DNA from 2 places in the Alkalihalobacillus sp. NPDC127517 genome. Region 2 is predicted to be linked to the other one. Evidence: a T-box and tRNA genes for the amino acid it is inferred to sense, from the RefSeq annotation. Region 2 holds a T-box; the other holds one or more tRNA genes.
The links. The T-box of region 2 lies ahead of serS (serine--tRNA ligase). A T-box ahead of a tRNA ligase gene usually reads a tRNA of that ligase, here a tRNA-Ser.
Positions count from the first base shown of each region.

Region 1 (5,061 bases), on a different contig from region 2:
CTCCCATCGTTCAAGAACCTACGTTTCGCAGGTGGGTGCCCGCAGAGCTTTTTCCAGTGTCCAATAAATGGCATACTGTCCAAAGGTCGATTTAAGGCTCCCTTTTCTTGATTAAGGTTCAAAACAAAAATGAAGCTCACGGACATGGCAGGTGAATAGATTAATTATAACATATTCAGTCTTGGTGTTAAAGGAAGTTCTTCCTTAAGCATTCGATCCACCTGTGCCCCCTTCTTCTTCTGTTTGTGGGGTAAGCCCAGGTGCTGGCTTTACTGGTTGATTTGAAAATGAAATTGTCCGAACAAACCAGTAGATACATGAATGCCCTGCACCTAATACTAATAAAAGGATCGGAATCGATTTTGCTTCTGGGAAAAAGGAGATGGCTGCAATAAAGGCAAGGACCGAAACGATCCTACCAAAGTTTAAGTAAAGCTCACGAACAACCATGTATTCTACACGCAACTCTGCAGCTTTCCACGCTTTTCCAATCACATCATATGTTAGGGATACATATGGAACAAGCAAGATTGGATAAGCGATTGAGATCAGGATCCCATACGTGATTAACTTTGGGAATGTTACGTTAAACAGAATTAAAAAGATCGCTCCATATAACAGCAATCCACCGAGGAGAATTGCTTTTTTTCTCAACTTTTCTTTAATCAGTCGTCCTGCAGCATAATATACGATCAACTGAGTTGCTGATGTGACTAAACCGTACGTACCAAGAGCCAACTCACTACTGGTTACGGTGTACACCCACACGACAATAACAAATACAAATGTTCCTTCCCTTAACCCTTGAAAGAAATGCGCGTAAAGAATTCGGCCCCATGCATGATTATTTTTCTTTTCTTTCAAAACACGCCTAACATTAAATTGACCCGTCGCATGACGTTTTTTTAATGACATACTTAAGAACACAGCGACAATGAAAATAAATAAGGAGATGCTAAAAATCACGTGATAGCCTGTTGTTTTGTTCATTGCTGTAATAATCACACCCGCAGAAAGCGGTCCAACCATTCCAGCAAACGAAGTGAGTAATCCTAGAAACCCGTTGAAGAAATCTCGTGTTTCTGGCTCAGTCACTTCGAATGTTAACACATTAAATGCAAGCCAATAACAGCCGAGTCCAAATCCCACAAGTGCCCCAAGAAGGAGAATCGCCGGAATAGATCCTCCTCCAATAAAGAGAACAGAGAAATAAAAGAGTGACAAAACAGCCACACCAATTCTCAGTACGTACACTCGGTCTATTTTCTTGGATAATCGACCTGCTAAGTAAAAAGCGATAGGCTGACAAATCACAGCCGCTAAATTATATAAAGCTAAATGGAGAAATTCACCTGACTGCTTCCAGAGGTATACATTCACAAATGTGTTTGAGAGTGCAATGCTTAACGCATACAATCCTCCAATAACTAGAAGCATGACGAGGTCCCGTGTAAGATCAATTTGACCAATAAAGCGATTCAGGGTTTTTCTCTGCATGAAGTCACCCCCCTCCGAGATAGTTTGTCACTCTCGGTTCGGGTTATGCAGGAAGTTTCAATTGCAATAAAAAAACCACCGCACAACAATTGTGCGATGGTTTAAAATATACCTTATTTTGCTGCTTCGTAATTCTTAGCTGCAACATCCCAGTTTACTACATTCCAGAAAGCGTTGATGTAGTCAGGACGACGATTTTGATAATTTAAGTAGTATGCGTGCTCCCACACATCTAATCCGATAACAGGAGTTTTACCTTCCATTACAGGAGTATCTTGGTTTGGTGTGCTTGTAATTGCAAGTTTCCCACCGTCAACAATTAACCAAGCCCAGCCAGATCCAAAACGATTAGCTGCTGCATTAGCAAATTCCTCTTTGAACTTGTCAAAGCTACCAAATTCTCCAGTAATTTTGTCAGCAAGCTCGCCAGTTGGAGCAGTGCTTCCACCTGGAGTTAGAAGCTCCCAGAAGAATGTGTGGTTAGCGTGTCCGCCACCGTTGTTACGTACTGCTGTACGAACAGATTCAGGAAGAGCGTCAAGATCGCTGATTAGCTCGTCCACTGATTTGCTTGCAAGATCAGAATGACCTTCAAGAGCTGCGTTTAGCTTTGTTACATAAGTATTATGATGCTTGTCATGGTGAATGTTCATTGTTTGCTCATCGATGTGAGGTTCAAGTGCGTTTGCTGCGTAAGGTAATTGTGGTAATTCGTATGCCATGTTAATTCTCCTCCTTGAATGAGTACCTAGTTTCAGAACTTTTGAAACAAAAATGTTTCTTAAGTCTTCCATTTTAAGTTATCAAATAAAAATGATATATGCAAATGAAACGACTCTGCCTCAAAACGGTTCTAATCATATAGTTTCCACATGTATCGAAGGACTAAACGTGGAATTCATTTGAATTATTTCGGTAGGCATTGTTGCGTTGCATAGGATGAGGAATGAATCGTGCTGCGTTTTTGTTATTAGTACTGGAGTTTCTTGGTTACGTCCCTGTTCTTCTTGATTCTACTCTGAAGGTTCTTGGTGTGGGAGGGTTTGTTCTTGGTTTGAAGGTAACGGGCTTGGTGCAAGGCGCTTTCTTCTTGTTATCAGCACCTGTTTCTTAGTGGGATGTGCTCTCGGCTTGGTACGCGGCTCGTTTTTCTTGCTAAGGCTTCTTGTTCCTTGGTCAAAATTGATTTTAGCTTGGTTGGGAGCTCTTTGTTCTTGGTATTCCTCCCCATCCTCTAGGCACAGCTGGGGTTCTTGGTTGAGTGCCTATTCCTCTTGATGCCACTATCAAGGTTCTTAGTGAGAGCGGATTTGTTCTTAGTTTGGAGGTTACGGGCTTGGTGCACATCACTTTCTCCTTGTTATCAGCACCTGTTTCTTGGTGGAACCTGCTCTCGGCTTGGTGCAAGGCTCGTTTTTCTTGTTAAGGCTTCTTGTTTCTTGGTCAAAATTGATTTTAGCTTGGTTGAGGGGCTCCTTGGTCTTGGTATTCCTCCCCACCCTCTAGGCACAGCTGGGGTTCTTGGATAAATTCCCATCCCCTTTAACACCTTTCTCAGAGTTCTTTGTGTTGGAGGGTTTGTTCTAAATACTCCTTTTCCTACGCACAAAAAAACTCTGAACGACAAAGCGTTCAGAGTTTTTCTTTTTTGGAAGGAGGAAGAGGGATTCGAACCCCCGCGCGGTTTGACCCGCCTGTCGGTTTTCAAGACCGATCCCTTCAGCCAGACTTGGGTATTCCTCCAGATTGTAAGATAAGTGCGGATAAGAGTGGACCCTGTAGGACTCGAACCTACGACCGATCGGTTATGAGCCGAGTGCTCTAACCAACTGAGCTAAGGGTCCAAGATGGGGCGGCTGATGGGAATTGAACCCACGAATGCCGGAATCACAATCCGGTGCGTTAACCACTTCGCCACAACCGCCATGTCAGTCATCAAATCCAACTTATGTAATTATGGTAGCGGCGGAGGGGATCGAACCCCCGACCTCACGGGTATGAACCGTACGCTCTAGCCAGCTGAGCTACACCGCCATATTATGGCTCCACAGGTAGGACTCGAACCTACGACCGATCGGTTAACAGCCGATTGCTCTACCACTGAGCTACTGTGGAACATTGTGTCCCTCAAGACAAGAACTATCTTATCACGATATTTTAAAGTGCGCAATACTTTTCACGAAAAAAAGTTTATTTATTTTTTCGGAGTAATAAAACCTGCAAGAAATACTTTACCACATGCGTTTTTGGTGGACAAGCACATACGTGAGATAATTAAAAAGAAAAGTGCCGAGATAAGAATTCGATAAGAATTCTCTCCCAGCACAGATTGAAATTAATATTCTCCTATTACAGCTTCCGCAATGTTCACACTGTGATCACCAATACGTTCTAAGTTACTCACTATATCAACAAATACCACACCAGAACCACCGGAACAGCTTCCGTCGTTCATACGAGCAATATGTTGCTTTCTTAACCTACGTTCCATTTTATCTATTAGTTCTTCCTTCTCAAGTACACCTTTCGCTTTAACAACGTCATGATGTTCAAGTGCAGAGATTGCTGCTTCTAATGTTTCTTTTGTTAATTCAAACATCTCATTTAAATCCGATAATGCCGTTTCGGACATAGAAACCTTATTTGATTTCTGATAGTCCTTCAACTCTACGATATTTTCCATATGATCACCAATGCGCTCAATGTCACGTATGGAGTCTAAAAGGGTTGAATGCTTTTTGGAATCTAAGTCAGACAGAGATTGTGATGAGACTTGTATTAAATAGTTTGTTATTTCTTTGTCCAAATTATTAATTGCTTGCTCGTACTGTACTGTCTTTTCTGCTGATTTCTTATCACCTGTTGCAAGATAATTAGCTGCATTAACTAGTCCTTCGTATGAATACTCAGCCATTCTTAGAACTTCTTGTTGAGCCTGTCCAAGTGCAATCGACGGAGAACTACCAATAAACCTCGCATCAAGGTGCTTAGATGTGAATTCAACTGTAGCATCCTCTCCTGGGATCAGCTTAGTTACAATCCAAGCTAAAATTCCAATACACGGAAATAGAATCAGCATATTAGTCACGTTAAATACCCCGTGAGCAGTGGCAATCTGAGTCATTGGGTTTAGATTGAATTGTACTGCTAGAAACTCAATAAATCTTGTGAATACGGGTAGAATCAATAACACAATTGTTGTACCAATTAAGTTAAACATAACATGAGTTAAAGCTGCTCGTCTTGCTGCCACAGTAGCACCTATTGCAGAAATAACAGCCGTAATTGTTGTTCCAATATTATCTCCAAATAAAACTGGAAGTGCTGCTTGTAAATCAATAGCCCCTTGAGCATAAAGCTGCTGAATTATTCCAATGGCAGCAGAAGAACTTTGAATTAACACAGTTAACACAGTTCCGATGAGAACACCCAATAAAGGATTATTACTTAATGTGACAGTCCATTCTGTAAAGGCAGGAAGATCACTTAGAGGCGCAAGTCCTTGCCCCATTAATTTCAATCCGTAAAAAAGAGCTCCTAAACCAAATATTACTTGTCCTATAT
Region 1 is NZ_JBNNQX010000006.1:233,869-238,929, forward strand. Features, by position in the region: RNA gene ssrS (6S RNA) at 1-157, opposite strand, end outside; gene ACQKKO_RS10285 (MFS transporter) at 205-1,497, opposite strand; gene ACQKKO_RS10290 (superoxide dismutase) at 1,611-2,219, opposite strand; gene ACQKKO_RS10295 (hypothetical protein) at 2,444-2,611, shown strand; tRNA gene ACQKKO_RS10300 (tRNA-Ser) at 3,151-3,240, opposite strand; tRNA gene ACQKKO_RS10305 (tRNA-Ile) at 3,268-3,341, opposite strand; tRNA gene ACQKKO_RS10310 (tRNA-His) at 3,346-3,421, opposite strand; tRNA gene ACQKKO_RS10315 (tRNA-Met) at 3,455-3,531, opposite strand; tRNA gene ACQKKO_RS10320 (tRNA-Asn) at 3,538-3,612, opposite strand; gene ACQKKO_RS10325 (Na/Pi cotransporter family protein) at 3,833-5,061, opposite strand, start outside.
Region 1: it encodes a tRNA-Ser, which carries the amino acid that the T-box ahead of serS (serine--tRNA ligase) is inferred to sense. The anticodon was not compared.

Region 2 (5,061 bases):
CAATCGATTTTTTTCTAGACGCAATTAAAACAGTTGTTAGTACAATTGGTAGAATCAATGCATTTAGTGACCCTGCAATGATAAGTAACGCTACAGGACGACCTAAGGCAACAAACACAATAGTTGATAATGCAATAAACCCAGCAATGATCCAGTTGTTATAACGATCAAAAAATGAGTGAAAGGATCGTAAGAATGAAATACTTGTATACGCACAGCCAATTACAGAACTAATCGCTGCTGAAAATAAGACAAGTCCAAAAATTTTATAACCCAAATCTCCTAATGCTACTTGAAAGACAGTCGCTGCCGGATTATCTCCATCCAAGGTATAACCCATTGTTACTACCCCAAGAACCGCTAAGAACAAGAAGATTCGGATTGCACTCGTTGTAAGAATGCCTAGATTAGCTGCCCTGCTTACAAATTTTACGTTTTCTTTGCCCGTAATTCCGGCATCCACTAATCTGTGCCCCCCAGCGAACGATATATATCCTCCTACGGTACCACCAACAAGCGTAACAATAGGTAGAAGCAGGCTTGTAAAGTTGTCAGGTAGAACAGCTTTTACTAAGGCTTCTTGAACTGGAGGGCTAGTACTAAACATGACGTAGCCTACCATAACTATCATAATAATTCCTAAAACCTGAATAATTCGGTCCACTATTCTCATTGCATCTTTAATTAAGAAAAGAATGATTGCGATCGCTGCTGTTATCGTGGATCCCAATAAAACTGGAATTCCAAAGAGAGCATTTAAACCAAGCCCAGCTCCCGCTACGTTTCCAATGTTAAAGGCAAAGCCTCCAAAAACCATTAAAATAGCTACGAACAACCCAAGTCCAGGCAATACACCTCCAGCAATATCTTGCCCTCGCATCCCGGACACGGAGATCACTCTCCAAATGTTCATCTGTGCTCCGATATCAATAACGATTGAAGCAAGAATAGCGAAGGCAAAGCTTGCTAAAAGTTCTTGTGTAAAAACGGCAGTCTGGGTCAGAAAGGCAGGTCCAATGGAAGAGGTAGCCATTAAGAAAATAGCTCCTCGTATAAAAGAGTTTCTCTGCTTATCACTCATATGAGTATGCGTAAGTGGTGAATTGCTCAAGGATGTATCACTCTCTTTCTTTAGCATGATTCTAATTAGGACCAATTCTTTATACTAGTCGAATTAAAAGGTATTCAAGATGCTATTTCGACTAATAAAGATCCGGACGTCTACTTGAAAAGACGGGGACCTCTTCTCTAACCTTTGGAACCTGGTCTAATGTTAAGGTAATCTTGAGGGTTTCCTCATTATCTTTACCAGCCTGCGCCAAAATATCTCCCCATGGATCAATCACCATGGAAGAACCAGCAAATTCAACTCCATCATACGTTCCAATTACATTACTTGAAACAACATAGCATTGGTTTTCAATCGCCCTTGCCACTTGTAACGCTTGCCAATGTGCCGTTCTCGCTTCAGGCCACTCTGCAACAATATGCAGGACCTGTGCGCCTTCTAACGCCAGAGACCTAGCAAGCTCCGGGAAACGCAGGTCATAACAAATCATAACCCCCATTTTAATGCCATCAAGCTCAAACACATGGCCAATCGAATCGCCTTCTGTTAGATAAGCTGGCTCATTTAACATAGGAACTAAATGAGCCTTATCATATTCATAAACAAGTTCACCCATTTTATTCACAACTAGGGCTGTATTATAGATGCCGCCGTCTCTTTGATTAGCGACAGATCCACCTATTACATGAACATCATGTAGTCTTGCTAAATCCTGTAAAAAAGGAAGAGTGGTTTCAAGATCATGCTCTGCAATCTTTGATAAATCAGGCAACGTGTATCCCGTCGTCCACATTTCTGGAAGCACAAGAATGTCTGGCTTCTCCCCTGCGTCCATGACTGCATGAACCCATTGTTCAACCAGCTTATAATTTGCCTGTGGGTTACCAGGTACAAGCTGAATCTGACAAATCGCATATCTCATCTTAAACCACTCCTTCGATTAGATAATTGTTTTTCCGCCCATATATGGCTGTAACACTTCTGGAATTGCAATGGTTCCATCTTCTTGCTGATAATTTTCAAGGATGGCAGCTACTGTACGACCTACTGCAAGACCAGAACCGTTTAATGTATGAACGTGCTCTGCTTTACCTTTCGCTTCTCGTCTAAAGCGGATGTTTGCCCGACGTGCCTGGAAGCCTTCCACATTACTACAAGAAGAGATTTCGCGATACTCTCCATAGCTTGGTAGCCATACTTCAAGATCATATGTTTTCGCAGCAGTGAAGCCCATATCTCCAGTACATAGCGTTAATACACGATATGGAAGATCTAGAAGCTGCAGCACTCTCTCTGCATTCTCCGTCATTTTTTCAAGCTCTGCATAAGAATCTTCCGGCTTACAGAAGTGAAGCATTTCTACCTTATTAAATTGATGCTGACGAATTAATCCACGTGTATCACGTCCTGCAGAACCCGCTTCAGAACGGAAGCATGCACTGTATGCAGCATAACGAAGTGGCAATGTATCCCCTGCAATGATCTCGTCACGGTATAAGTTTGTTACTGGTACTTCTGCAGTTGGAATTAAGAAGTAATCCTCTTCACGGATTTTAAATGCATCCTCTTCAAACTTCGGAAGCTGCCCCGTTGCAAACATGCTATCACGGTTTACCAGATACGGAGGCAGGATCTCCTCATAGCCATGTTCATCTGCATGAAGATCCATCATAAAGTTAATCAGTGCACGTTCAAGTCGTGCACCCATACCACGATAATAAACAAAACGGCTACCCGTTACCTTTGCTGCACGTTCAAAATCAACGATTCCAAGGTCTGTTGCCAGGTCCCAGTGTGGTTTTGGATCAAAAGTAAATTCGCGAATATCGCCCCATCTTTTTAATTCTTCGTTTTCTTCCTCTGTGGCACCAACTGGTACACTTTCATGAGGGAGGTTTGGCAACGTAGATAGAATTTCATCTAACTGTTCATCTACTTGAAACAGCTTTTCATCAAGCGCCTTAATGTTATCAGATACTTGTTTCATTTCTTGAATTAGCGTATCTGCATCACCTTTCTCACGTTTAATCTTTGCTACCTCTTGTGATACCTGGTTACGACGGCTTTTTAACTCTTCCGTCTCTACGATTAACGCACGGCGCTCACTATCAAGTTGTTCAAATTGATTTAATCCTTCGTGCTCACCACCACGTGTAGCCAATCTTTCCTTTACTGTATCTAGTTCTTTTCGCAATTGCTTAACATCCAACATGTTATATCCTCCTTTTAATCAATACCTTTGACTGAAACAAAAAAACTCTCGACCCCTCCATACATAGTGTATAGAAGGGACGAGAGAACCCGCGTTGCCACCCTTATAGCTCTTCGTAGTGAAGAACCACTCAAGGCCTGTAACGTAGGCAAGACGGAATGGTATACTCTATTCCACCATTCACTCAAGGGGGGATTCAAATACGGGTTGTTCCGGTTTTCACCAACCACCGGCTCTCTGCTACAATCCACAGTATTTTACTAGTCCCTATCATCACGTTTTCTTATCTCACTCTGTTTTGAGTTGCTTCTTTTACCATTGTAACAAAAAAACGATGCAAACGGAAATCATCTGTTAGCTCAGGATGAAAGGAACAGGTTAAATAATGTCCTTCTCTCGCTGCAACGATCTCTCCATTATATGTAGAAAGGACCTCTACTTGTTCCCCAACCTCTTCAATTAATGGGGCACGAATAAAAACAGCTCGCAGATCCTCTGCTACACCTTTTACATCAAGTGTTGTTTCAAAGCTTTCCCTTTGGCGACCAAATGCATTCCTCTGAACCTTCATATCCATCAGTTCAAGATGCGCAGAGTCTTCTCCGTTAATCTGACTGGCCATCAAAATAAGACCCGCACATGTACCGAATATCGGCTTCCCACTTTTACCGAATGCTTTTAGAGGTTCAAAGAAATCATACTGGTTAATCAGACGACGCATGGTTGTGCTCTCTCCACCAGGAAAAACGAGACCATCTACTTCGTCTAACTGTGCCGCTTTTTTTACGACTATCACTTCTGTATTCTCTGCCTGAAGGCTGCGTACATGCTCACGCACAGCTCCCTGCAAAGCAAGTACGCCAATCTTAACCATCTTACCAGCCGCGCTCTTGCATACGATCGCCAGGAGCAAGTGTTGAAATCTCCAAACCTTTCATAGCAGATCCAAGTCCTTTAGATACTTTAGCAATCAACTCATAGTCCGTATAATGAGTCGTTGCTTCAACAATCGCTCGAGCAAATTTCTCAGGACTATCTGATTTAAAAACCCCAGATCCAACAAAAACGCCATCAGCGCCAAGCTGCATCATTAGAGCAGCATCAGCAGGAGTGGCCACACCACCAGCTGCAAAGTTAACAACAGGAAGCTTTCCGGTTTCTTTAATCTCTAGAAGTAACTCATAAGAAGCGCCTAAGTTCTTGGCTTCCGTCATTAACTCGTCAGTAGACATGTTAGCAACCTTTTTAATTTGTGCCTGCATCATGCGCATATGACGAACAGCCTCAACAATGTTCCCTGTACCGGGCTCACCCTTTGTACGAATCATTGATGCGCCTTCACCGATACGGCGAGCAGCTTCTCCTAAATCACGCGCTCCGCAAACAAACGGAACGGTATAATCACGTTTATAAAGATGAAAGACTTCATCAGCAGGTGTTAATACTTCGCTCTCGTCTATGTAGTCTACCCCCATGGATTCAAGCACTCGGGCTTCTACAATATGACCGATACGTGCTTTGGCCATAACTGGAATCGAAACAGCATTCATAACATCCTCTACAATTTGTAGATCTGCCATTCTCGCTACTCCTCCAGCTGCGCGAATATCAGAAGGAACACGTTCAAGCGCCATAACAGCGACTGCTCCTGCTTCCTCCGCAATTTTTGCTTGTTCGGCGTTAACCACATCCATGATCACTCCGCCTTTTTGCATTTCAGCCATACCACGTTTTACTAGATCTGTACCTGTTTGACTCATCTTAACATCCCCCACAAATT
Region 2 is NZ_JBNNQX010000028.1:14,289-19,349, forward strand. Features, by position in the region: gene ACQKKO_RS21000 (NRAMP family divalent metal transporter) at 1-1,081, opposite strand, end outside; gene ACQKKO_RS21005 (carbon-nitrogen family hydrolase) at 1,203-1,991, opposite strand; gene serS (serine--tRNA ligase) at 2,010-3,281, opposite strand; T-box leader at 3,354-3,564, opposite strand; gene pdxT (pyridoxal 5'-phosphate synthase glutaminase subunit PdxT) at 3,565-4,155, opposite strand; gene pdxS (pyridoxal 5'-phosphate synthase lyase subunit PdxS) at 4,157-5,041, opposite strand.